Regions from separate parts of the Streptomyces sp. NEAU-174 genome, predicted to be linked through region 1. Evidence: riboswitches for the same ligand, from Rfam matches in the RefSeq annotation. Region 1 holds a riboswitch; each other region holds the start of a gene.

Region 1 (7,336 bases):
CCCTGATGCTGGTCCGGCTCCAGCCGGAGAACATCAAGGACAAGCGCGAACTGGACTGGTCGCACGAGGGCATCGTCGCGTTCTCCAAGATCTGCACCCACGTCGGCTGCCCGATCAACCTCTATGAGCAGCAGACCCACCACGTCCTGTGCCCCTGCCACCAGTCGACCTTCGACCTCTCCGACGGTGGCCGAGTGATCTTCGGTCCGGCCGGTCACGCGCTGCCGCAGCTGCGGATCAGGGCCAACGACCAGGGGTACCTCGAAGCCATGGGCGACTTCTCGGAGCCCGTCGGTCCTGCTTACTGGGAGCGCGGATGAGTACTACAAGCGACAGCGCCGCGCAGCGCCGGGGCAAAGCGCCCGCGGGCGAGCGCGTCGCGGACTGGGCCGATGGCCGGCTGGGCATCTACAGCCTGGCCAAGGCCAATATGCGCAAGATCTTCCCGGACCACTGGTCCTTCATGCTGGGCGAGGTCTGCCTCTACAGCTTCATCGTCATCATCCTCACGGGTGTGTACCTGACGCTGTTCTTCCACCCCAGCATGTCGGAGGTGGTCTACGAGGGCCCGTACGTCCCGATGCAGGGCGTGCGGATGTCCGAGGCGTTCCAGTCGACCCTCGACATCAGCTTCGAGGTGCGCGGCGGTCTGCTGATCCGGCAGATCCACCACTGGGCCGCGCTGGTCTTCCTCGCCGGCATGTTCACGCACATGATGCGCGTGTTCTTCACCGGTGCGTTCCGCAAGCCGCGTGAGATCAACTGGCTGTTCGGCTTCCTGCTGTTCTTCCTCGGCATGCTGACCGGCTTCACCGGCTACTCGCTCCCCGACGACCTGCTCTCCGGCACCGGTCTGCGGTTCATCGAGGGTGTGTTCCTGTCGATCCCGGTGGTCGGCACCTACATCTCGATGTTCGTCTTCGGCGGCGAGTTCCCGGGGACGGACCTCATCGCGAGGCTCTACCCGGTCCACGTCCTGCTGCTGCCGGGCATCATGCTCGGCCTGCTGGTGGCGCACCTGATCCTGGTCTTCTACCACAAGCACACGCAGTACCCCGGGGCCGGAAAGACCGAGAAGAACGTCGTCGGCATGCCTCTGCTGCCGGTCTACATGGCCAAGGCGGGCGGCTTCTTCTTCCTGGTCTTCGGTGTGATCGCGGTCCTCTCCGCGGTCGCGACCATCAACCCGATCTGGACCATCGGCCCCTACCGGCCCGACCAGGTGTCCACCGGCGCCCAGCCCGACTGGTACATGGGCTTCGCCGAGGGTCTGGTCCGTGTGATGCCGGGCTGGGAGATCACCGCCTGGGGCCACACGCTCGTCCTGGGCGTGTTCATCCCGATCGTGCTCTTCCCGCTGGTCCTGTTCGCGATCGGGCTCTACCCGTTCATCGAGTCCTGGATCACCGGCGACAAGCGTGAGCACCACATCCTGGACCGCCCGCGCAACGCCCCGACGCGTACCGCGTTCGGTGTCGCCTGGATCACCGCGTACTTCGTGATGCTGGTCGGTGGCGGTAACGACCTGTGGGCCACCCACTTCCACCTGTCGATCAACTCGATCACGTGGTTCGTGCGGATCGCCTTCTTCGTCGGCCCGGTCCTGGCGTTCATCGCCACCAAGCGGATCTGCCTCGGCCTCCAGCGGCGGGACAAGGACAAGGTGCTGCACGGCCGCGAGACCGGCATCATCAAGCGGCTGCCGCACGGTGAGTTCATCGAGGTCCACGAGCCGCTCGCGCAGGAGCAGCTGCACATCCTCACCCAGCATGAGCAGCCCGAGCCCTACGAGATCGGCCCGGAGGTCGACGAGAACGGGGTCAAGCGGAAGATAAAGCGTTCCCAGAAGCTCCGTTCGAAGCTCTCCAAGGGCTACTACGGCGGGGACAACGTCATTCCGAAGCCGACCCGCGAGGAGTACCACGAGATCACCAGCGGCCACGGCCACCACTGATCTCCCGGTAACCCCTCAGCGACCGGTTTCTCCATACAGCTACGCCACAGACCAGGGCCCCGGCCCGGACCGCACGGTCCGGCCGGGGCCCCGGCCGTGCGGCCGATAGGCTTGCGGCGGGCCGCTGAAGTGCGCGGACCCCTTCCCTGCCCACCCCCACGGATCCAGGAGCGGACCATGGACGTTGTGACCCCCGCCGGAGGCGACAGCACCGCGACGGCCCGCACCTGGCCGGACGTACTGAGCTCGCTGATCGCCGGCCGGGACCTCGATGCCGAGGACACCGCCTGGGCCATGGACCGGATCATGCGGGGCGAGGCCACCGACGCCCAGATCGCCGGGTTCGCGATCGCGCTGCGCGCCAAGGGCGAGACGGTCTCCGAGGTGGCCGGTCTGGTGCGGGCCATGTACGAGCACGCCCGGGTGATCGAGGTGCCGGGGGCGACCGTGGACATCGTGGGCACCGGCGGCGATCGCGCCAGGACCGTCAACATCTCCACCATGTCCGCGCTGGTCGTCGCCGGTACCGGCGCGCGGGTGGTCAAGCACGGCAACCGCGCCGCGTCCTCCGCCAGCGGCGCCTCCGACGTGCTGGAGAAGCTCGGCGTCAATCTGGACATCACCCCCGAGCGGGTGGTCGAGGTCGCCGAGGAGGCGGGGATCACCTTCTGCTTCGCGGTGAAGTTCCACCCGTCGCTGCGGCATGTCGCCTCGGCCCGCCGCGAGCTGGGCGTCGCCACCCCGTTCAACCTGCTCGGCCCGCTGACCAACCCGGCGAAGGTCACCTCCCAGGCGACCGGGGTCGCCGACGCCCGTATGGCGCCCATCATCGCCGGGGTGCTGGCCGAGCGCGGCTCCTCCGCGCTGGTCGTCCGGGGCGACGACGGGCTGGACGAGCTCACGGTGACCACGACCTCCCAGGTGTGGGAGGTCCGGGACGGCGCCGTGCGCCAGGAGACCTTCGACCCCCGGGACGTGGGCGTCGAGCGGGCCCCCGTGGAGGCCCTGCGGGGCGCGGACGCCTCGTACAACGCCGATGTGGCCCGCCGGCTGCTGGCGGGCGAGCGGGGCCCGGTCCGGGACGCGGTGCTGCTGAACTCGGCGGCGGCGCTGGTGGCGCTCGAGCGGGAGCCGGGGGACAAGCCGCTGACGGACCGGATCGGGGCGGGTGTGGCGCGGGCCGCCGAGTCGATCGACTCGGGGGCGGCGCGTGACGTCCTGGAGCGGTGGGTCCGGGCCACCCACGCGTAGGGGGTCCGGCGGGCCTTGGCGCCTGCGGCGGGCTGCTCTCTTACGGCGCCCATGTTCTGTCCGGGATGTGGACAGGGCATGGGCGCCGGCGTCCGACATGGCATACTCCTGCCCAGGTCACGAGCGACAGCGACTACGGCCCCGGCCCGCTGTCCGGCAACCCTCCGTCCGTGGCGGGGTGCCCCGGGTGATGACCAGGCCGCCAGGCAGCGAGGCCGGCGGCAAGCGCGGACCCCTCGCACTAGGGGTCCTGGTGGTCGAGGGAGTTCTTCCGTGATGCAGCGAATGCGTTAGGGCCGAGCGGCCCCGTCTCTCCTCAGTGCGCTCCGCGCGGTACGGCCGTGCGTCGAGCGATTTTCCGCGCCCTTACGGCCGGCTCGTCGCCGCCGCCGTTTCCGGCGCGTCACGCATTCATCCGACCCCTTCGGGAGACTTCGCCATGTCCGCGCGCCCTGCTGCCACCACCACCGCCACCGCTACTGCCACCACCTCCGCTGTCGCCGCCTGTGAGCCGCTGCCCGTGCTGGGCAGCGATGTCCTGGTGCCCCTGGTCACCGGCGGTGAGGTGACCTACGCGGCGCTCGACTACGCCGCCAGCGCCCCCGCGCTGCGGCGGGTCTGGGACGACATCGCCGCCTACGCGCCGTACTACGGCAGCGTGCACCGCGGGGCGGGCTACCTCTCGCAGTTGTCCACCGACCTCTTCGAGAACAGCCGTAAGGACGTCGCCGCCTTCCTGGGCTGCCGCGAGGACGACCAGGTCGTCTTCACCCGCTCCACCACCGATTCGCTCAACCTCCTGGCCGCCGTGGCGCCCCGGGGCACCGAGGTCTTCGTCTTCGAGACCGAGCACCACGCCTCGCTGCTGCCGTGGGAGCAGCGGGAGGACGTCACCGTCCGCTACCTGAGCGCCCCGCGCTCCCCGCGGCAGGCGGTGGAGACGCTGGAGAAGGCGCTCGCGGGGCGTGCCGGGGGCCCGGCGCTGGTGTGCGTGACCGGCGCGTCCAATGTGACCGGTGAGCTGTGGCCGGTGCGGGAGCTGGCCGCGGCCGCGCACGCCCACGGCGCCCGTATCGTCCTGGACGCCGCGCAGCTGGCCCCGCACCACCCCGTGGACATCGCGGAGGCGGACGTGGACTGGGTGGCCTTCTCCGGGCACAAGCTGTACGCGCCCTTCGGGGCCGGGGTGCTGGCCGGGCGGGCGGACTGGCTGCGGGAGGCCCGGCCGTATCTGGCGGGCGGCGGCGCCAGCCGTAAGGTCACGCGCAGGGAGGACGGCGGCGTCGACGTCGAGTGGCACACCACCGCCGCCCGGCACGAGGCGGGCTCGCCGAACGTCATCGGGGTCTACGCGATCGCGTCGGCGTGCAAGGCGCTGACCGAGGCCGGTTTCGAGGGCCTGGTCGCCCGTGAGCGGCAGCTGATCGAGAAGGTGCGGGCGGGGCTGGCCGAGGTGCCCGAGGTGCGGGTGCTCTCGCTGTTCGGCGACGACGCGCCCCGGGTCGGTGTGCTGTCGTTCGTGGTGGAGGGCTGGAACAGCTCCCACTTCGCGGCGGCGCTCTCCGCGGAGTACGGCATCGGCGTACGCGACGGTCTGTTCTGCGCCCATCCGCTGGTCCGCACCCTGCTGGACAGTGAGCCCGACGAGCCGGGCGAGTGCGGCGCGCCGGAGGCCGCGCCGGGGGAGCGGTCGCTGAACGCGATCCGGGTCAGCTTCGGGGCGGGCACGCCGGATGAGCATGTGGAGCGGTTCGTGGGTGCCGTGAAGGAGCTGGTGCGCGACGGCGCCCGGTGGAGCTACCGCACGGAGGAGGGCCGCTGCGTCCCGGACCGCGGCTGAGGCCCAACGGGCCTCGTGGGCCCCTGGGCCAAGAGTTCGGGAGCGCCGGGCCCAGCGGGGTGCCCGGCGGATCTTTCCCCTCCCCGCCCCTTCCCACAACCAGGGGCTCCGCCCCTGGACCCCACGATCAGCTGACCGCCCTGTGAGGGCAGGGCACCAGGGTGCCCGCGGGCGGGAGGCGAGGGCGCGATTGCCCGCCCCGGCGGGCCGACCGCGTCTGCGCGCCTACGTGGCGGGCATCCGCGTCGCCCGGCCGGGTCCTGTGGCGGAGCCCTGGTTTCCCCGGGGGTGAGGGGGCGGTCGTCGCTGTCGTGGGTGTCGGCGGCGGTGGGCTGACCGTGGTCGGTTCCTCGGCGCGGGCGCCTGCGCGCTTCCGCGTCGCCCGGCCGGGGCCCCGGTTTCCGCGGTGGGTGAGGGGGCGCCGTCACTGTCGTGGATGCCCGCACCGGCGGGCTGATCGCGGTCGGTTCGTCGGCGCGGGTGTCCGCGCTTGCGGGCTGTCCGGCCGGGGGCTGGGGCGGAGCCCCAGTTGTGGGAAGGGGCGGGGAGGGGAGCAGCCCGCCGCAGGCGTTACGCGCCGCCGGACGCCACCCTCAGCCGTCCAACCCGATCGCGAACGCCGCCTCCAAGTCGTGCTGCGAGTACGTCCGGAAGGCGATGTGGGTCTCGGTCGAGGCGACCCCCGGGAGCTTGCTGATCTGGCCCGTGATGATGTCCGCGAGGTCGTCGTGCCGCGCCACCCGCACCATCGCGATCAGATCGTGCGCGCCGGTGACCGAGTAGACCTCGCTCACACCCTCCAGCGCGGCGATCTTCTCGGCGGTCTCCGGGATCTGGTCCACGTTGGTCTTGATGAGCACGATCGAAGTGATCACGGCTGGCTTTCTCCCTCACTGGGCCTGGCTGCCTCACTGGGCCTGGCTGCGCCGCCCACTCTAGCCGTCCGCCCGAACCGGGCCCACGCGTAGAGAAACCCGAGCGTGAAGCCCACGAGATGGGCGAGATAGGCCACGCCGGGGCGGTCGTCGGCCTGCCGGGCGGCCAGCCACTGGAGGGCCACCCAGAAGATCAGCACCGCCCAGGCGGGAAACCGCAGCGGGAGGAAGAGCAGGAAGGGGAAGAGGCTGGTCACCCGGGCCCGGGGGAACAGCCACAGAAAGGCGCCGAGCACTCCGGAGATGGCCCCGGAGGCGCCCACCAGGGACTGGGCGGAGTCGGCGTGCGCGGCGGCGTAGCCGAGCAGCGCCAGATAGCCGGTGGCGAGGTAGAAGACGGCGAACTGGAAACGGCCCATCCGCTCCTCGGTCATCGCCCCGAAGACATAGAGGAACAGCATGTTGCCGAGCAGATGCAGCCAGTTGCCGTGCACGAACAGCGCGGTCAGCGGGGCGAGCGGCTGATCGGGGTCGCCGCTCCACAGCGCGGTGGGCACCACCCCCCAGCGCTCGAAGTACGTGGACTGGGCCTCCATCAGCCGCCCGCCCGAGCCATAGCCGGGGTTGAGCCCCGAGGCCGGTCCGAGGACGAAGATCAGGCAGCAGCTGACGATCAGGCCGTACGTCATCCAGGGGCGGCCGGGCCCCGCCATCCAGGGGCGGCGGCGCCCCGACGACGTCTCGATCATGGGCAGATCATTCCGTACCGGGCACAACCTCCACAGAGCGCCTCGCCGCGCTCCGCCGGGTCATGGGGGGCCGGACGGGCCCGGCACGGGCCAGGGCTCAGGCCGTAGGGTTACAGGACGCCGCCGACGAGCCGACAAGCGAGGAACCGCAACCATGGCCGTGCCCCTGCCGACCGCCCAGACCCGCTGGCGTTGCACACTGTGCGGCAATCTCACCCGGTTCGATGTGACCCGCTCGACCAGGGCCGTGGAGTATGTGCATCTCGACTTGGCGGGGGAACCCAGAGTCGAGGAACGCGAGGTGCTCGGTGAGACCATTGAGTCAGTGCGTTGTCGCTGGTGCAACGCGGTCGACCAGGTCGAACTCGTGGATCGTCCGAGCACCGGCCAGAGCGCCTGAGAACGGAGCGGTGACAGGTGGTGGAGCGGACCGGTGACCCCGGGGCGGCCGGTGACGCCGAGGGCGTCCCCGAGGCGCTGGACCGCCCCCTGCCGGAAGGGGTGCGACGGCGCGTGGTGGCGCTGGTCGCGGATGCCTTCGGCGGGCTGACGGTCACCGAGCTGCCCACCCAGCTGCGGCAGTACGCCCGTTTCACCCCGACCCGCCGCGCCAAGTTCGCGGGCAACGCGATGGCCGCCGCGGTGGAGAGCGACCCCGTCTTCCGGC
Region 2 (7,336 bases), on a different contig from region 1:
AGGGCCGGAGGTGGTGGTTCGCGAAGCTGCCGCGGTCAGCTGCTCGACGACACGCTGGATCGTCTCCTGCGACGCATCGTGCAGGGTGAGGGAACCACCGGGGAACGTCACCGTAACGGCGGGAGCGGTAGGACGCGCGCCGCGCCAGGCCGCGTAGGCCAAGGCCACGTTCAGCGCCGTCAAACCATGCCCGACGACGAGGTTGATGATCTCGACGGCACCCATGGTGCCGGCGGACGGCACCGCGGAACCCAGACTGACATGGTCTTGCCGGAGAATGTCCTGATCCTCCCGAAGCCACCGATACAGGTCGAGGAGTACCTCCTCCTTGCCCATCGACTCAACCGTGATGCCGACCTGCATCGAGCCCTCCCGTCGTCGCCTCGCGCGTCCACGATAGGAATAATGCAGCATGAGATGCGCTTGGTGTGGGGGCGATCTCCAGGTCCATCGCCTCGCACACCTGCCGCGCACGCAGCGGCGCGGATCCGCCTTCCGCCGCGCATTCCCAACTTGGTGAGGTAGTACATCACCGCGCCACGCGGCGGCAGGTCGTGCGGAAGCAGGTCCCACTGGCAGCCGGTGCGGCCCTGGTAGAGGAGCGCATCGACGATCTCCCGCATCTCGTACCGGCCCTGGTGGCCGCTGACCGATTGGTGTGCGGCCTGCCGCGCGGCGATCACCGGCTCGATCAGTGCGTCTGGTAGGGCTTGCGTTCGCTCACGGTGTTCAGCCCAGCACGCCCATCCCCGCCGACCGGCGGGGATGCCGCAGTCCGACACATTCAGGTGACGGCAAATCGCTCATCAACCCACATGCCTCCCTCTCGGAGCACGACCCCCTCTCAAGGCGCCTCGGCCAGGCCGGCCTCCGGAAGCGTGGTGTGGAACGCCGGGTGGGCGTGCAGCCGCCGCACGTAGGCGCGCAGCCGCCCATGGCGGGAGACCCGGTCGGCCGCGTCGGCGTCCAGCAGGGGCCGGTGCTCGGTGTCGAGTTGGACCAGGGCCACCCACAGGTCCACATCGGCGGCGGTCAGCTCCTCGCCCAGGGCGTACGGCGCGGCCGTCAGCCCGCGGTCGAGCCGGCCGAGGGCGGTCAGCAGCCTCTCCAGCGCCGCGTCCCGGCACTCCGCCTCGGCGGCCGTCCCGGCCTGCCGGGCGGCGTCGGTGATGTCCGCGTCGAGCAGGTCCCGGAGGGCGTCGATGTCCGTGGCGAGGGCCGCCGGGCGCAGCCGGGGGCGTCCGGTCCCGCTGTCGTCGCTCAGATGGCCGGCGAGGTCGCGCAGGATGTCGGGCGTGTGATTGCTGACGACACGTCCGGTCCAGCCGTCGCACAGCGCGGGCGCGTCCACCGGTCCGCTGTAGCGGTGCCAGGTGGCCTCGTAGGCCCCGCGGAGCGCGGCGTACGCCTCGGGGGTGTCCTGCGGGAGCCCGACGAGGGTGGTGGCCACGGTGTCCCGCAGCCCGAGCAGATCGAGGGTGATGGAGACGCGCAGTGAGAGCGGACAGTTCGCGGAGAGGTAGAGCCGATAGCGATGCGGCACCGGATAGAAGCCACCGGCGAGGTCGACGCCGATGCGGCTGCGGAAGCGGTGCGGGGGCGCGGGCGGGGCGATCCGGGGGCGGGGTGAGCAGGGGTCGGGGTCGAGAAGAGCGGCAGGACCTGAACTGACCGGAAACGTCTCGGACATGGCTCTCCAAGGCAGTGACGGAAGCCCCGGCCACCGCCGGTCGAGGGCGGCGCCGGTGGCACGACGGAGGGGAAGCCCGCGCGGGGCACCCGCCGGGCGGGGCCGGGACACACCCGACCCCGGCGCGCGGGACCGCGCTCGGTGACCGTGTCGACTCGGGCCGACTCAGAGAGCTGGACTGGAGGCGCTACAGATGCGCAGCAGATCGATGTGCAGCCGTCTGGTCAGGAGGCGGAGCCGGCGGAGCGGGGACAACGGACGGGGACGCCGGCGGACGCCGTCCCCGTGGCTGTCGGTCCTGGGCATCTCCACCGATCCCATCATCGGGGGCTCGCGGGGCAGCGAGACCGCGCTTGTCCCGTCCACGCCGACGGAACCTGGTCGTCACCCGGGGGCACCCCGTCGCGGGAGAAGGGTTGCCTGTCAACGAGCCGGGGCCGATGACCCACCTGAGCGGGGGTTCCGCACGGTGGGCGCTGACAATCGTGACCGTCCCTGACAGTGTCGTCGCGCTCCGCGAGGGCGTCAACCCATGCCGGAGCGGCCAACACCGGCCGACCGTACGGCGGATGTACGGCGCCTTGGCACAACGGCCTCACAGGTGGCTCAACCGGCTCAACCGGCTCAGCGGAACGGCCGGTCCGCGCCGCCGGTGTCCCGCTCGATGAGGACCATGGCCGCGTCGTCCGTCAGCCGTCCCTCGGTGTGCCGGACCAGGGCGTGGCGCAGCCCGTCCAGGTACTCGGACGGGGTGGCGCAGTCCAGCGTCTCCATGGCCCGGTGCAGCGGAAAGAACTCGTCGCAGTCGTTGCGGGCCTCGATCACCCCGTCGGTGTGCAGCAACAGCCGGTCACCGGGCAGGAACGGAAAGGTCTCGACGCCGATCGCGGGAGGGCCGAGGAACTCCTCGAGGCCGAGCGGCGGCAGCGGGCGCGCCGGGTCCAGGGAGCGCACCTCGCCCTCGTGCATCACCAGGGGCGGCGGATGGCCGCGGTTGACCAGCTGCACCAGCGAATCGTCCGTCACCACTTGGGCGAGGAGCACGGTGACGAACTGCTCATCCAGCTCCCGCGGATCCTGTAGCTGGGAGCGGTCCAGCAGCTCGTACTCGCGCGCCAGCGCGGCCGCACAGCGGTGCATCACCTCGGCGAGGTCCTGCTCGTAGTGCACCGCCTCCCGGAAGGCGCCCACGACGGCCGCGGCGGACCGCACCGCGGCCAGCCCTTTTCCCCGCACATCGCCGACGATCAGCCGCACTCCGTAGCGGGTGCACATCGCCTCGTAGAGGTCCCCGCCGATCTGCGCACCGCGCTCGGCCGCCAGATAGACGCTGGCGGTGTTCACCACGCCCATCCGGGCGGGCAGCGGCCGCAGCACCACGTTCTGGGACACCTCGGCGATCCGGCGGATATGGGCCAGTTCGCGGTCCCGGCGCACCCGCACCGCGCAGGTCGCCACGCTCGCCACCGCCACCACCAGCAGGGCCAGCAGATTGGTGTACAGCTGCGGGGTGCCCCAGGCGTCGTTGTGGATGGCGGTGATCGCGCTGACCACGCCCGCCAGGACCGCCACCCCGCCGGTGCCGACCGGCCCCATGGTCACCGCCGCCAGCGCCGGCGCCGGGGAGAGCAGGGGGCCGGTGTAGAGGGTGTGCGCGGGGGAGAGCTCGATGCCGAGTACCGCCGCCAGGACCAGGAACGGCAGACACCGTGTGATCGCGAACAGGGTCTGGCTGCGACCGCTCACCCCAGGGGTGGCGCGCATGAATCGCATAATTGGGTACTTTATCCGATGAAGACCCCCGAACGGGGGCGCTCTCCACAGCGCGCGACGGAAGCCCCGGGCGTAGCCTGACGCTATGCCCGAACTTCCGGATGTCGAGGGGTTCCGGCGGACGCTCGCCTCCTGCGCCCAGGGCCGCCGCGTCGAGCGGGCGGAGGTGGCCGACCCGGGGGTGCTGCACGGGGTGACCGCGCAGCGGCTGAAGCGCGACCTCAAGGGCCGCCGCTTCGCGGCACCGCGCCGCCATGGCAAGTGGCTGATCGCCCCCACCGACGGGCCCACCGTCGTGCTCCACTTCGGCATGACCGGGCGGCTGGTCTGCGGGGCGGACTCCGAACCGGCCGGCCGGTTCCAGCGCGTCGCCTTCGACCTCGACGACGGCCACCGCCTCGGCTACGAGGACCAGCGCAAACTCAAGGGCATCTGGCTCGCCGCCACCGACGACGACATCGACCGGATCATCGGCGACCAGGGCCCGGACGCGCTCTCGCTGAGCCGGGCCGAGCTGGACCGGCTGCTGGAGGGGCGGCGCGGACGCGTCAAGGCCACCCTGACCGACCAGGCCGTGATCGCCGGACTCGGCAATCTGCTCGGCGACGAGATCCTGTGGCACGCCCGGATCCATCCGCAGCGGCCGGTGAACGCGCTGACCGACGGCGAGCGCGATGGGCTGCACAGCGCGCTGCGCGAGGTGCTGCGCGCCTCGGTGCGGGCGGGGCGGGTGCCGGACGACCCGGACTGGCTCACCGGGCGGCGCGACGATCCGGATCCGCACTGTCCCCGCTGCGGCAATCCGCTGCGCCGCGGCCGGATCTCCGGGCGGACGAGTCTGTGGTGCCCGCACTGCCAGCGGGAGGACGACTGACGGCCGACCGGGCCGGCCGCGCCCCCGCGTCCCGCCCGCCCCTCCCGCCGTGGCCGGTGGTCAGGAGATATAGGCCGGTGGTCAGGAGATGTAGGCCGTGTAGGACATCACATCGCCCGCCTTCACCCGGTACTCGGGATCGTCCCGGGTGAAGGTCTCCTCGATGTCCAGCACGCTGCCGTCGTCCGGGTCGAGGACGATCAGATAACGGCCCCCGGGGGTGCCGGTGAACCGGAAACCCTGCCCCTCCCGGCCGAGCCGGTCGGTGACCCTGCCCGCCGGGCGGAGCCCCTCGATCCCGGAGAGCAGGGTGACGATGTCCGCCCGCTGGCGCGGTCCCGGGATCCACACCGTGCGGAAGGACCCGATGGCCGAGAGCAGCTCTTCCGGGTCGCGGTCGGCGCCCGGGGACCAGACGGCGAGATACTCGCGCAGCGCGGAGGCACCGGCCGGGGGGTCCTCGAAGTAGCTCTGGTTGGCGCCGTTGATACCCGGTGGATAGTGCGCCTCGCTCAGCACCTTGCCGTCGTGGACCGTACGCGGCGGGGGACCGTCCTCGATCACCGGGCGGCCCGGATGGCGCGGATCGGTGGCCACCTCCAGCGTGGATCCGCTGCCGTCCGCGTTCCAGCGGGTCAGCCACTCCCGGGGCAGCGTCACCGCGTCCTCGCCCGACTTCATGCTCAGCGCCCAGCTCTGGTAGTGGCTGCCCCGCTCGCTCCTCCCCGGGGACTCCTCGGCCGCCGCCCGCGCCCGCCGGGCGATCTCGGCGAGCGATACGTCCGCCCGGGAGACATGCGCCACCAGCGGCAGCGGCCTGGGCGCGGCCACGGCGGGGGAGGAGCCGGTGCCCGAGACGGTCAGCGCCAGGGCGACGACCGTCGCGGCCGCCGCGGCGCCCAGGCTCCAGATCGCGCGCCGCCGGACGGTACGGCGCCGCCGGTCCCGGGACGGCAGCCGCCCCAGCAGCAGCTCGGCCCGCGCGTCCAGCGGCCGGTCCCGCCAGGGGCCGGTGTCGGCGGACACGGGGTTGGCCTCGCGAAGCAGATCCAGTTCGTCGGTCATGGCTGTCCATCCTTGTCGGCCCTGTCAGCGCTCCGGGCCCTGTCGCCCTTGCCGCTCGTGCACCCCAGTGAGATCCGGTCGTCCCGGCGCAGGGTCTCTATCTGCTCCCGCAGCCGCCGCCGCGCCCGGTGCAGCCGCATCGCCGCGGCGGACCGGCCGCACCCCAGCACGGTGCCGAGCTCCTCGACGGTCAGCTCCTCCCACGCCGTCAGCCGGAGCACCTCCTGGTCGGCCTCGGCGAGCCGGGCCAGCGCCTCCAGCACCCAGGAGCCCGGCCGCTCGGCGTCCGGGCTGGCCACGGTACGACCGCCGCGCGTCACCTCGTGGTGGCCCAGTTTGAGCAGCAGTCTGCGGTAACGGCCCTTGCCGCGCACGGTGTTGGCCAGACAGTGCCGGGCCACTCCGTACAGCCACGGCAGCGGTGACTCGGGCAGTTCGGCCCGGCGCCGCCAGGCCACCGCGAAGACCTCGGCGACCACTTCCTCGACGTCCCATGCCTGGTCGTCCAGCCGCCGTGCCACAAAACGGCTGACCGCCCAGTAATGCTCACGGTAGGCGGCGTCGAAGGCGTCGTCGGTGCTCATGATCCGAAGGTGTCCGGCACACCGCGGATCATCACACATCGCGGCGGGCAATTCCGACCGGCCGCCGGAGTGATGATCCACGGGGTGCCGGACACCTAGCGGTCATGAGGAACAACACCGTTGTCGCGGCGGCGCCGGCCGCCCCGCCGTCGCGCCGCCCCGGGCCGGGGGCCACGGCCGTGAAATGGCTGACCACCACCGATCACAAGACGATCGGCACGCTCTACCTGATCACCTCGTTCGCCTTCTTCTGCATCGGCGGGGTGATGGCGCTGCTGATGCGCGCCGAGCTGGCCCGCCCGGGTATCCAGATCATGTCGAACGAGCAGTTCAACCAGGCGTTCACCATGCATGGCACGATCATGCTGCTGATGTTCGCCACCCCGCTGTTCGCGGGCTTCACGAACTGGATCATGCCGCTCCAGATCGGTGCGCCCGATGTGGCGTTCCCGCGGCTGAACATGTTCGCGTACTGGCTGTACCTCTTCGGCTCGCTGATCGCGGTGGGCGGGTTCCTGACCCCGCAGGGCGCGGCCGACTTCGGCTGGTTCGCCTACTCCCCGCTGTCGGACGCGGTCCGTTCGCCGGGTATCGGCGCGGACATGTGGATCATGGGTCTGGCCCTCTCCGGCTTCGGCACGATCCTCGGTGCGGTCAACTTCATCACCACGATCATCTGCATGCGCGCTCCGGGCATGACGATGTTCCGCATGCCCATCTTCACCTGGAACGTGCTGCTGACCGCGGTGCTGGTCCTGCTCGCCTTCCCGGTGCTGGCCGCCGCACTGTTCGCCCTGGAGGCGGACCGTAAATTCGGGGCGCATGTCTTCGACGCGGCCAATGGCGGAGCGCTGCTCTGGCAACACCTCTTCTGGTTCTTCGGCCATCCAGAGGTGTACATCATCGCGCTGCCGTTCTTCGGCATCATTTCCGAGGTCATTCCGGTCTTCTCCCGGAAGCCGATGTTCGGTTACATCTCCCTGATCGCCGCGACCATTTCGATCGCCGGTCTCTCGGTGACGGTGTGGGCCCACCACATGTATGTCACCGGCGGAGTGCTACTGCCGTTCTTCTCGTTCATGACGTTCCTCATCGCGGTGCCGACCGGTATCAAGTTCTTCAACTGGATCGGCACGATGTGGAAGGGGTCGCTGAGCTTCGAGACCCCGATGCTCTGGTCGGTCGGCTTCCTCATCACCTTCGTCTTCGGCGGTCTGACCGGTGTGATCCTGGCTTCGCCGCCGATGGACTTCCACGTCTCGGACACCTACTTCGTGGTCGCCCACTTCCACTACGTCATCTTCGGTACCGTGGTCTTCGCCATGTTCGCCGGATTCCACTTCTGGTGGC
Region 3 (7,336 bases), on a different contig from region 1:
GCCGTCGGGGCGGCACCCCTGGGAGAGGGTGCCGCCCCGACGTTCGGACGGTACGACCGACCGGCGAGCGAACGCGCCAAGTCGATCAGAAGTCCATGTCACCGCCCGGCATGCCGCCCGGAGCGCCCGCCGGGGCCGCCTTCTCCGGCTTGTCGGCGATGACGGCCTCGGTGGTGAGGAACAGCGCGGCGATCGACGCGGCGTTCTGGAGCGCGGAGCGCGTGACCTTGGCCGGGTCGATGATGCCCTCGGCGATCAGGTCCACGTACTCACCGGTCGCGGCGTTGAGGCCGTGACCCGGGGTCAGGTTGCGCACCTTCTCGACCACGACGCCGCCCTCGAGACCGGCGTTGACCGCGATCTGCTTCAGCGGGGCCTCCAGGGCCAGGCGCACGGCCTGGGCACCGGTGGCCTCGTCGCCCTCGAGCTCCAGCTTCTCGAAGACCGAGACGGTCTGGAGCAGGGCCACGCCACCACCGGCGACGATGCCCTCCTCGACGGCGGCCTTGGCGTTGCGCACCGCGTCCTCGATGCGGTGCTTGCGCTCCTTGAGCTCGACCTCGGTGGCGGCACCGGCCTTGATGACGGCCACGCCGCCGGCCAGCTTCGCCAGGCGCTCCTGGAGCTTCTCGCGGTCGTAGTCCGAGTCCGAGTTCTCGATCTCGGCACGGATCTGGTTGACGCGGCCCTGCACCTGCTCGGTGTCGCCGGCGCCGTCCACGATCGTGGTCTCGTCCTTGGTGACCGTGACCTTGCGGGCCCGGCCGAGCAGGTCGAGACCGGCGTTCTCCAGCTTGAGGCCGACCTCCTCGGAGATGACGGTGCCACCGGTAAGGATGGCGATGTCACCGAGCATGGCCTTACGGCGGTCACCGAAGCCCGGGGCCTTGACGGCGACGGACTTGAAGGTGCCACGGATCTTGTTGACGACCAGGGTGGCCAGGGCCTCGCCCTCGACGTCCTCGGCGATGATCAGCAGCGGCTTGCCCGACTGCATGACCTTCTCGAGCAGCGGGAGGAGGTCCTTCACGCTGCTGATCTTGGAGTTGACGATCAGGATGTACGGGTCGTCGAGCGACGCCTCCATACGCTCCATGTCCGTCGCGAAGTACGGGGAGATGTAGCCCTTGTCGAAGCGCATGCCCTCGGTGAGCTCGAGCTCGAGCCCGAAGGTCTGCGACTCCTCGACGGTGATGACACCTTCCTTGCCGACCTTGTCCATCGCCTCGGCGATGAGCTCACCGATCTGGGTGTCGGCGGCGGAGATGGAGGCGGTGGAGGCGATCTGCTCCTTGGTCTCCACGTCCTTGGCCTGCTCGAGGAGCTGGGCGGAGACGGCCTCGACGGCCTTCTCGATACCGCGCTTGAGCGCCATCGGGTTGGCACCCGCGGCGACGTTGCGCAGGCCCTCCTTGACCAGCGCCTGGGCGAGGACGGTCGCGGTCGTCGTGCCGTCACCGGCGACGTCGTCCGTCTTCTTCGCGACCTCCTTGACCAGCTCGGCGCCGATCTTCTCGTACGCGTCCTCGAGCTCGATCTCCTTGGCGATGGACACACCATCGTTGGTGATCGTGGGGGCGCCCCACTTCTTCTCGAGGACGACGTTGCGGCCCTTGGGGCCGAGGGTGACCTTGACGGCGTCGGCGAGCTGGTTCATCCCGCGCTCGAGGCCGCGCCGCGCCTCCTCGTCGAACGCGATGATCTTGGCCATGTGAAGTGGTCCTCCCAGAGACGGGGTGGATTGCTCCGGACCGCGCTGGCGCCCGCGACGGACGACCTGCCTGCCCCGCGGTTCCTTGCCCCGCATGGCCTGGCGGGCCTCACCGACCCGGTCCTTCTGTCACTCTCAACGTCAGAGTGCTAACGCCAATGATTAGCACTCGGGCCCATCGAGTGCAAGCGCCCGAAGGGCGTCCTTGAGGGGCGGTGGTCGGGCGACGGGTGGGCGCAAGCGCCCGAAGGGCGTACAGACCCCAGCGACCCGGGCACGCCGAAGGGTCCGTACCCTGTTCGGGGCACGGACCCTTCAGATTTGTTCGTTTCAGCTGCGTCGCGTCGGCGCGTCAGCCTACGGCCACGCGGACCATGTCGGCCTGCGGGCCCTTCTGACCCTGCGAGATCTCGAACTCGACCCGCTGGCCTTCCTCGAGGGTGCGGTACCCGTCCATCTGGATCGCGCTGTAGTGGACGAACACGTCCGCACCACCGTCGACCGCGATGAAGCCGTACCCCTTCTCCGCGTTGAACCACTTGACGGTGCCCTGAGCCATTCCTAACTCCCCTATTGCTGGCCCTTGCGCAGGACCGCACTCCGCGGACCCGGGTCAGACCTCACCCCCCGGATGTGGGGGGTGTGCGCCGGAACGCGTCGACCGCCGCTGAATGTATCCGTCCCAACGCCCTCTGCAACAGGTCAATCGGACGAGAATTCTGGGCACGGTCGAACGGTTAAAAGTGAGAAATTATGTGAAGTTCGGGCAAGCCGGGCCGGACATAAGGAACCAACCCGACAATTCGCGCTCACACTTTACGCACAACTTGACGAGTTCTCATATGTGGCTCCGACCCCGGAGCCGTCGGGGAATCCGGGCAACTGTATCGCGATTCCACACACGGAATCGCCCCGTCCGGTTGTCCCCGGACGGGGCGATGCCAAAGGTGAGGAGGGGGGCGCGGGGTCAGCAGCCGCCCGCGACCGCCGGGATGATCGAGATCCCGGCGCCGTCCGGGGTCGCCGTGGCCAGGCCGTCGGCGAAGCGGACGTCGTCGTCGTTGACGTAGACGTTCACGAAGCGGCGGAGCTTGCCGGTGTCGTCCAGGACGCGCGCCGAGATGCCCGCGTGGTTCTTCTCCAGGTCCGCCAGGACCTCGGCGAGGGTCGCGCCCTCGGCCGGGACCTCTGCCTGACCGCCGGTGTAGGTGCGGAGGATGGTCGGGATTCGGACGTTGACGCTCATGCGAGGCCAGCCTCTCGGAACGAGTCAAGGGTGGGTCGGATGATGGCGGAGGGACCCGTGGTGGGGGCCACCGCGTCGAGGGTCTTGAGGCCGTCGCCGGTGTTGAGCACGACGGTCGTCAGGGACGGGTCGAGCAGACCGTCCTCGATCAGCTTCTTGGTCACGCCGACGGTCACGCCGCCCGCGGTCTCCGCGAAGATCCCCTCGGTGCGGGCCAGCAGCTTGATGGCGTCGACGATCTGCTCGTCGTTCACGTCCTCCACCGCGCCGCCCGTACGGCGGGCGATGTCCAGGACGTACGGGCCGTCCGCGGGGTTGCCGATGGCCAGCGACTTGGCGATGGTCCGCGGCTTCTGCGGCCGTACGACGTCATGGCCGGCCTTGAAGGCGGCGGAGACCGGGGAGCAGCCCTCGGCCTGGGCGCCGAAGATCTTGTAGGGCCGGTCCTCGACCAGCCCGATCGCGATCAGCTCCTTCAGCCCCTTGTCGATCTTGGTGAGCTGGGAGCCGGAGGCGATCGGGATGACGATCTGGTCCGGCAGCCGCCAGCCGAGCTGCTCGCAGATCTCGTACGCCAGGGTCTTGGAGCCCTCGCCGTAGTACGGCCGCAGATTGACGTTGACGAAGCCCCAGCCCTCGCCCGCGGGGTCGCCAATCAGCTCGCTGCAAAAGCGGTTGACGTCGTCGTAGGTGCCCTCGATGCCGACCAGCTCACCGCCGTAGACCGCGGCCATGACGACCTTGCCCGCCTCCAGGTCGTGCGGGATGAAGACGCAGGAGCGGAAGCCCGCGCGGGCGGCCGCGGCGCCCACCGCGCCGGCGAGGTTGCCGGTGGAGGAGCAGGAGAGGGTGGTGAAGCCGAAGGTGCGGGCGGCCTGGACGGCGATGGCGACGACCCGGTCCTTGAAGGAGTGGGTCGGGTTCCCGGAGTCGTCCTTGATGTGCAGCTCACCGGTGACGCCGAGCTCACGGGCGAGGTGGTCGGCCTTGACCAACTGGGTGAAGCCGGGGTTCAGGCTCGGCAGCTGCGCCACGTCCGCGGGGACGGGCAGCAGCGGGGCATAGCGCCAGATGCTGTTCGGACCGGCCTCGATCTGTCGGCGCAGCCCCTCCGGGTCGCCGGCCGGGAGCTCGTACGCGATCTCGAGGGGCCCGAAACAGGCCTCACACGCGAAGATCGGCCCCAGCTCGAAGCGCTCACCGCACTCCCGGCAGGACAATGCGACGGCGGGGCCGAAGGCACCGGAGGTGGAGGAGGTCGTTGAGCTTTCTACTGACTGCACAGCCATGGATGGCGAGGCCCTTTCTCCTCATCTTCCTCGCGACGCATTTCGCCACGAGACGGAATTGGCACCTTCCCGAGCTGGGAGCCTCGCTGCGGAATGCGAGATCAGCTGGAGGGTTGCCGGGGCTTCAACGGGCCGTTCCCTCTGCCCCTCTGGATGAGCGGTATGGCGCCGGGCGGACCCGGGGCGTTTGTCGGCACCAGCGTCGTCGGTACGTCGGTACCTCGGTAAACGTCGAGGTCGACCCCGACATACGACGGCCATGTGCGTTGTTCAAGACTGTAACCGAAGGCCCGGATGGTTGAGGTAGCCGTCCGATGCGCGAGATGGGTCACAGCGACCACAGCAGGGGAGAGACACAGGTGCTGGATGAGGTGGAGCGCTGGCTGAAGCGCCGCTCCTGGTCTGCCGACGACCGTCCGCTGGATCGCCTGCTGGCCGCGAAGCGGTCCGCGGCGACGACGGTGAGCGTGGTCCTGCCCGCCCTGAACGAGGAGGCCACGGTCGGCGAGATCGCCGACACGATCCGGCGTGAGCTGATGGGCGAGGCGATGTCGCTGGTGGATGAGCTGGTGGTGCTGGACTCCGGTTCCACGGACCGCACCGCCGAGGTCGCCGCGGCGGCGGGCGCCACCGTCGTCCCCCGCGACTCGCTGCTGCCCCGGCTGCCCGCGCTGCCCGGCAAGGGCGAGGTGCTGTGGCGGTCCCTGCTGGCCACCAGCGGCGACATCGTCTGCTTCATCGACGCCGACCTGCGGGAATTCGAACCGCGCTTTGTCTCGGGGATCGTCGGTCCGCTGCTGACCGACCCCACGCTGCACCTGGTGAAGGGCATGTACGACCGCCCGCTCGGCGAGCTGGCGGGCCAGGGCGGCCGGGTCACCGAGCTGGTCGCCCGCCCGCTGCTGAATCTGCACTGGCCCCAGCTGGCCGGATTCGTCCAGCCGCTGGGCGGGGAGTACGCGGCGCGCCGCTCGCTGCTGGAGCGGCTGCCCTTCCCGGTCGGCTACGGCGTCGAGCTCGGGCTGCTGGTGGACGCGCTGCACACGGTGGGGCTCGACGCGCTCGGCCAGGTGGACATCGGGGTACGCAAACACCGCCACCAGGACGGGCAGGCGCTCGGCCGGATGGCGGCCGCGATCTACCGCACCGCACAGCTGCGGCTGGCCAGGGGCCACTTGGTGCGGCCGCGGCTGACCCAGTTCGACCGGGGCGAGAACGGCTTCGAGCCGCGCACCACGGCGGTGGACACCGAGGAGCGGCCGCCGATGGTCGAGGTCCCGGAGTACACGGCGCGGCGCGCGGCGTAACGCACGGGGTGACGCGTGGCGTGACGCACGGGGTGACGCGCGGCGTGACGCACGGCGTGACACGTGGCGTGACGCCGTGCGTCTCGGCGCTCACGTGGCTGGAACCGGGAACCGGAATAGCACCTACGGGGCAAGAAACCGTACGTACGTTTGCGCGGGGCCGCGCCTGGCTAGGCTCGCGACATGGCAGTTCCGCGCACCGCCCCGATCCTGGTCGCGTCCAACCGCGGCCCGGTCTCGTACACCCTGGGCGAGGACGGCTCGCTCACCGCCCGGCGCGGCGGTGGCGGGCTGGTCTCCGGGCTCAGCGCGATCGGCCCCGAGTCGGGCGGGGTGTGGGTGTGCGCGGCGCTCGGCGAGGGCGACCGCGAGGCGGCGCGGCGGGCCGGGGACAGCCATCTGAACCCCGGTGACACCGGCGGCCAGCAGGTGCGGATGCTCGACATCGCGCCGGACGTCTTCGCCGCCGCGTACAACGGCGTGGCCAATTCGGTGCTGTGGTTCGTCCACCATCTGCTCTACCAGACCCCGGTCGAGCCGGTCTTCGACGCGGAGTTCGCCGAGCAGTGGGCGGCCTACGAGAGCTATAACGCGGCCTTCGCGGACGCGCTTGCCCAGGAGGCGGTGGACGAGGCCGTCGTCCTGGTGCAGGACTACCACTTGGCGCTGGTGCCCGCGATGCTCCGCGAGCGCCGCCCCGATCTGCGGATCGGTCACTTCTCCCACACCCCGTGGGCCCCACCGGACTACTACCGGCTGCTGCCGGACGACGTCGCGGCGGGTGTGCTGCGCGGCATCCTCGGCGGCGACCGCGCCGCGTTCCTCACCGAGCGCTGGGCCACCGCCTTCGCCGACTGCTGCGCGGCGGTGCTGGGCGCGGAGATCGTCCGCGACGATAGCGGTAGCGGTAGCGGTGGCGGTGGCGGCATGGTGACGGCCGTGCGCTTCGAGGGCCGGGAGACCCGGCTGGGCGTCCACGGCCTGGGCGCCGACGCGGACTTCCTGCGGGAGCGGTCGCGCCGGGCCGATGTGGACGAACGGCTGAGCACTCTGCGGGCGCAGATCGGGCCGGGCCGGAAGTCGATCGTCCGGGTGGACCGCACCGAGCTGTCCAAGAACATCGTGCGCGGGCTGCTGGCCTACCGGCGGCTGCTGGAGACCCGTCCCGAATGGCGCGAGCGCGTGGTGCACGTCGCGTTCGCCTACCCCTCGCGCCAGGACCTCGCGGTCTACCGCGACTACACGGAGCGGGTGCGGCGGATCGCGGACGAGATCAACGAGGAGTACGGCACGGAGGGGTGGACCCCGGTCGCCCTGCATGTGAAGGACGACTTCGCCCGGTCCCTCGCGGCCTACCGGCTGGCGGACGTGGCCCTGGTCAACCCGATCCGGGACGGGATGAACCTGGTGGCCAAGGAGGTCCCGGTGGTCTCCGAGCGGGGCTGCGCGCTGGTGCTGTCCCGGGAGGCGGGCGCGTACGCCGAGCTGGGCGAGGACGCGCTGGTGGTGAACCCGTACGACGTGGAGGGCACGGCCCGCGCGCTGCATGAGGCGCTGCGCATGAGCGACGACGAGCGCGCGGACCGCACGAAGCGGCTCGCCGCCGCGGCGACCGCGCTACCGCCACAGGCCTGGTTCCTGGCGCAGCTGCGGGCGCTGTGACGGCTCGGCCCGGGTGAGTAACGCGCCCCGGGCACAAGGCGCGGCGCGGCGCGCTCGCGTCACGGCCCGGCTTACGGACACGGCCCCCGGGCGCCGGACGCGATCCGGATGCCGGGCGGGC

Evidence for each region. A riboswitch is a leader RNA that binds a small molecule or an ion and turns the genes downstream of it on or off. The one in region 1 is predicted to bind S-adenosylmethionine.
Region 2: linked by a shared signal. The riboswitch ahead of ACT2CW_RS05935 (glutathione S-transferase C-terminal domain-containing protein) and the one ahead of ACT2CW_RS16790 (aminotransferase class V-fold PLP-dependent enzyme) in region 1 are both predicted to bind S-adenosylmethionine.
Region 3: linked by a shared signal. The riboswitch ahead of thrC (threonine synthase) and the one ahead of ACT2CW_RS16790 (aminotransferase class V-fold PLP-dependent enzyme) in region 1 are both predicted to bind S-adenosylmethionine.

The regions. Positions count from the first base shown of each region.
Region 1 is NZ_JBQTCE010000005.1:243,837-251,172, reverse strand. It holds gene qcrA (cytochrome bc1 complex Rieske iron-sulfur subunit) at 1-320, shown strand, start outside; gene qcrB (cytochrome bc1 complex cytochrome b subunit) at 317-1,954, shown strand; gene trpD (anthranilate phosphoribosyltransferase) at 2,132-3,205, shown strand; SAM riboswitch class IV at 3,321-3,439, shown strand; gene ACT2CW_RS16790 (aminotransferase class V-fold PLP-dependent enzyme) at 3,645-5,045, shown strand; gene ACT2CW_RS16785 (Lrp/AsnC ligand binding domain-containing protein) at 5,639-5,920, opposite strand; gene ACT2CW_RS16780 (rhomboid family intramembrane serine protease) at 5,917-6,669, opposite strand; gene ACT2CW_RS16775 (hypothetical protein) at 6,824-7,069, shown strand; gene ACT2CW_RS16770 (NYN domain-containing protein) at 7,087-7,336, shown strand, end outside.
Region 2 is NZ_JBQTCE010000002.1:225,027-232,362, reverse strand. It holds gene ACT2CW_RS05945 (effector-associated constant component EACC1) at 1-363, opposite strand, end outside; partial or broken gene ACT2CW_RS05940 (transposase) at 522-724, opposite strand; gene ACT2CW_RS05935 (glutathione S-transferase C-terminal domain-containing protein) at 845-1,690, opposite strand; SAM riboswitch class IV at 2,035-2,181, opposite strand; gene ACT2CW_RS05930 (PP2C family protein-serine/threonine phosphatase) at 2,315-3,463, opposite strand; gene ACT2CW_RS05925 (Fpg/Nei family DNA glycosylase) at 3,549-4,337, shown strand; gene ACT2CW_RS05920 (CU044_5270 family protein) at 4,419-5,402, opposite strand; gene ACT2CW_RS05915 (RNA polymerase sigma factor) at 5,399-5,986, opposite strand; gene ctaD (aa3-type cytochrome oxidase subunit I) at 6,091-7,336, shown strand, end outside.
Region 3 is NZ_JBQTCE010000001.1:262,012-269,347, forward strand. It holds gene groL (chaperonin GroEL) at 86-1,711, opposite strand; gene ACT2CW_RS01095 (cold-shock protein) at 2,064-2,270, opposite strand; gene ACT2CW_RS01100 (MoaD/ThiS family protein) at 2,679-2,957, opposite strand; gene thrC (threonine synthase) at 2,954-4,246, opposite strand; SAM riboswitch class I at 4,265-4,406, opposite strand; gene ACT2CW_RS01110 (glucosyl-3-phosphoglycerate synthase) at 4,606-5,553, shown strand; gene ACT2CW_RS01115 (alpha,alpha-trehalose-phosphate synthase (UDP-forming)) at 5,737-7,215, shown strand.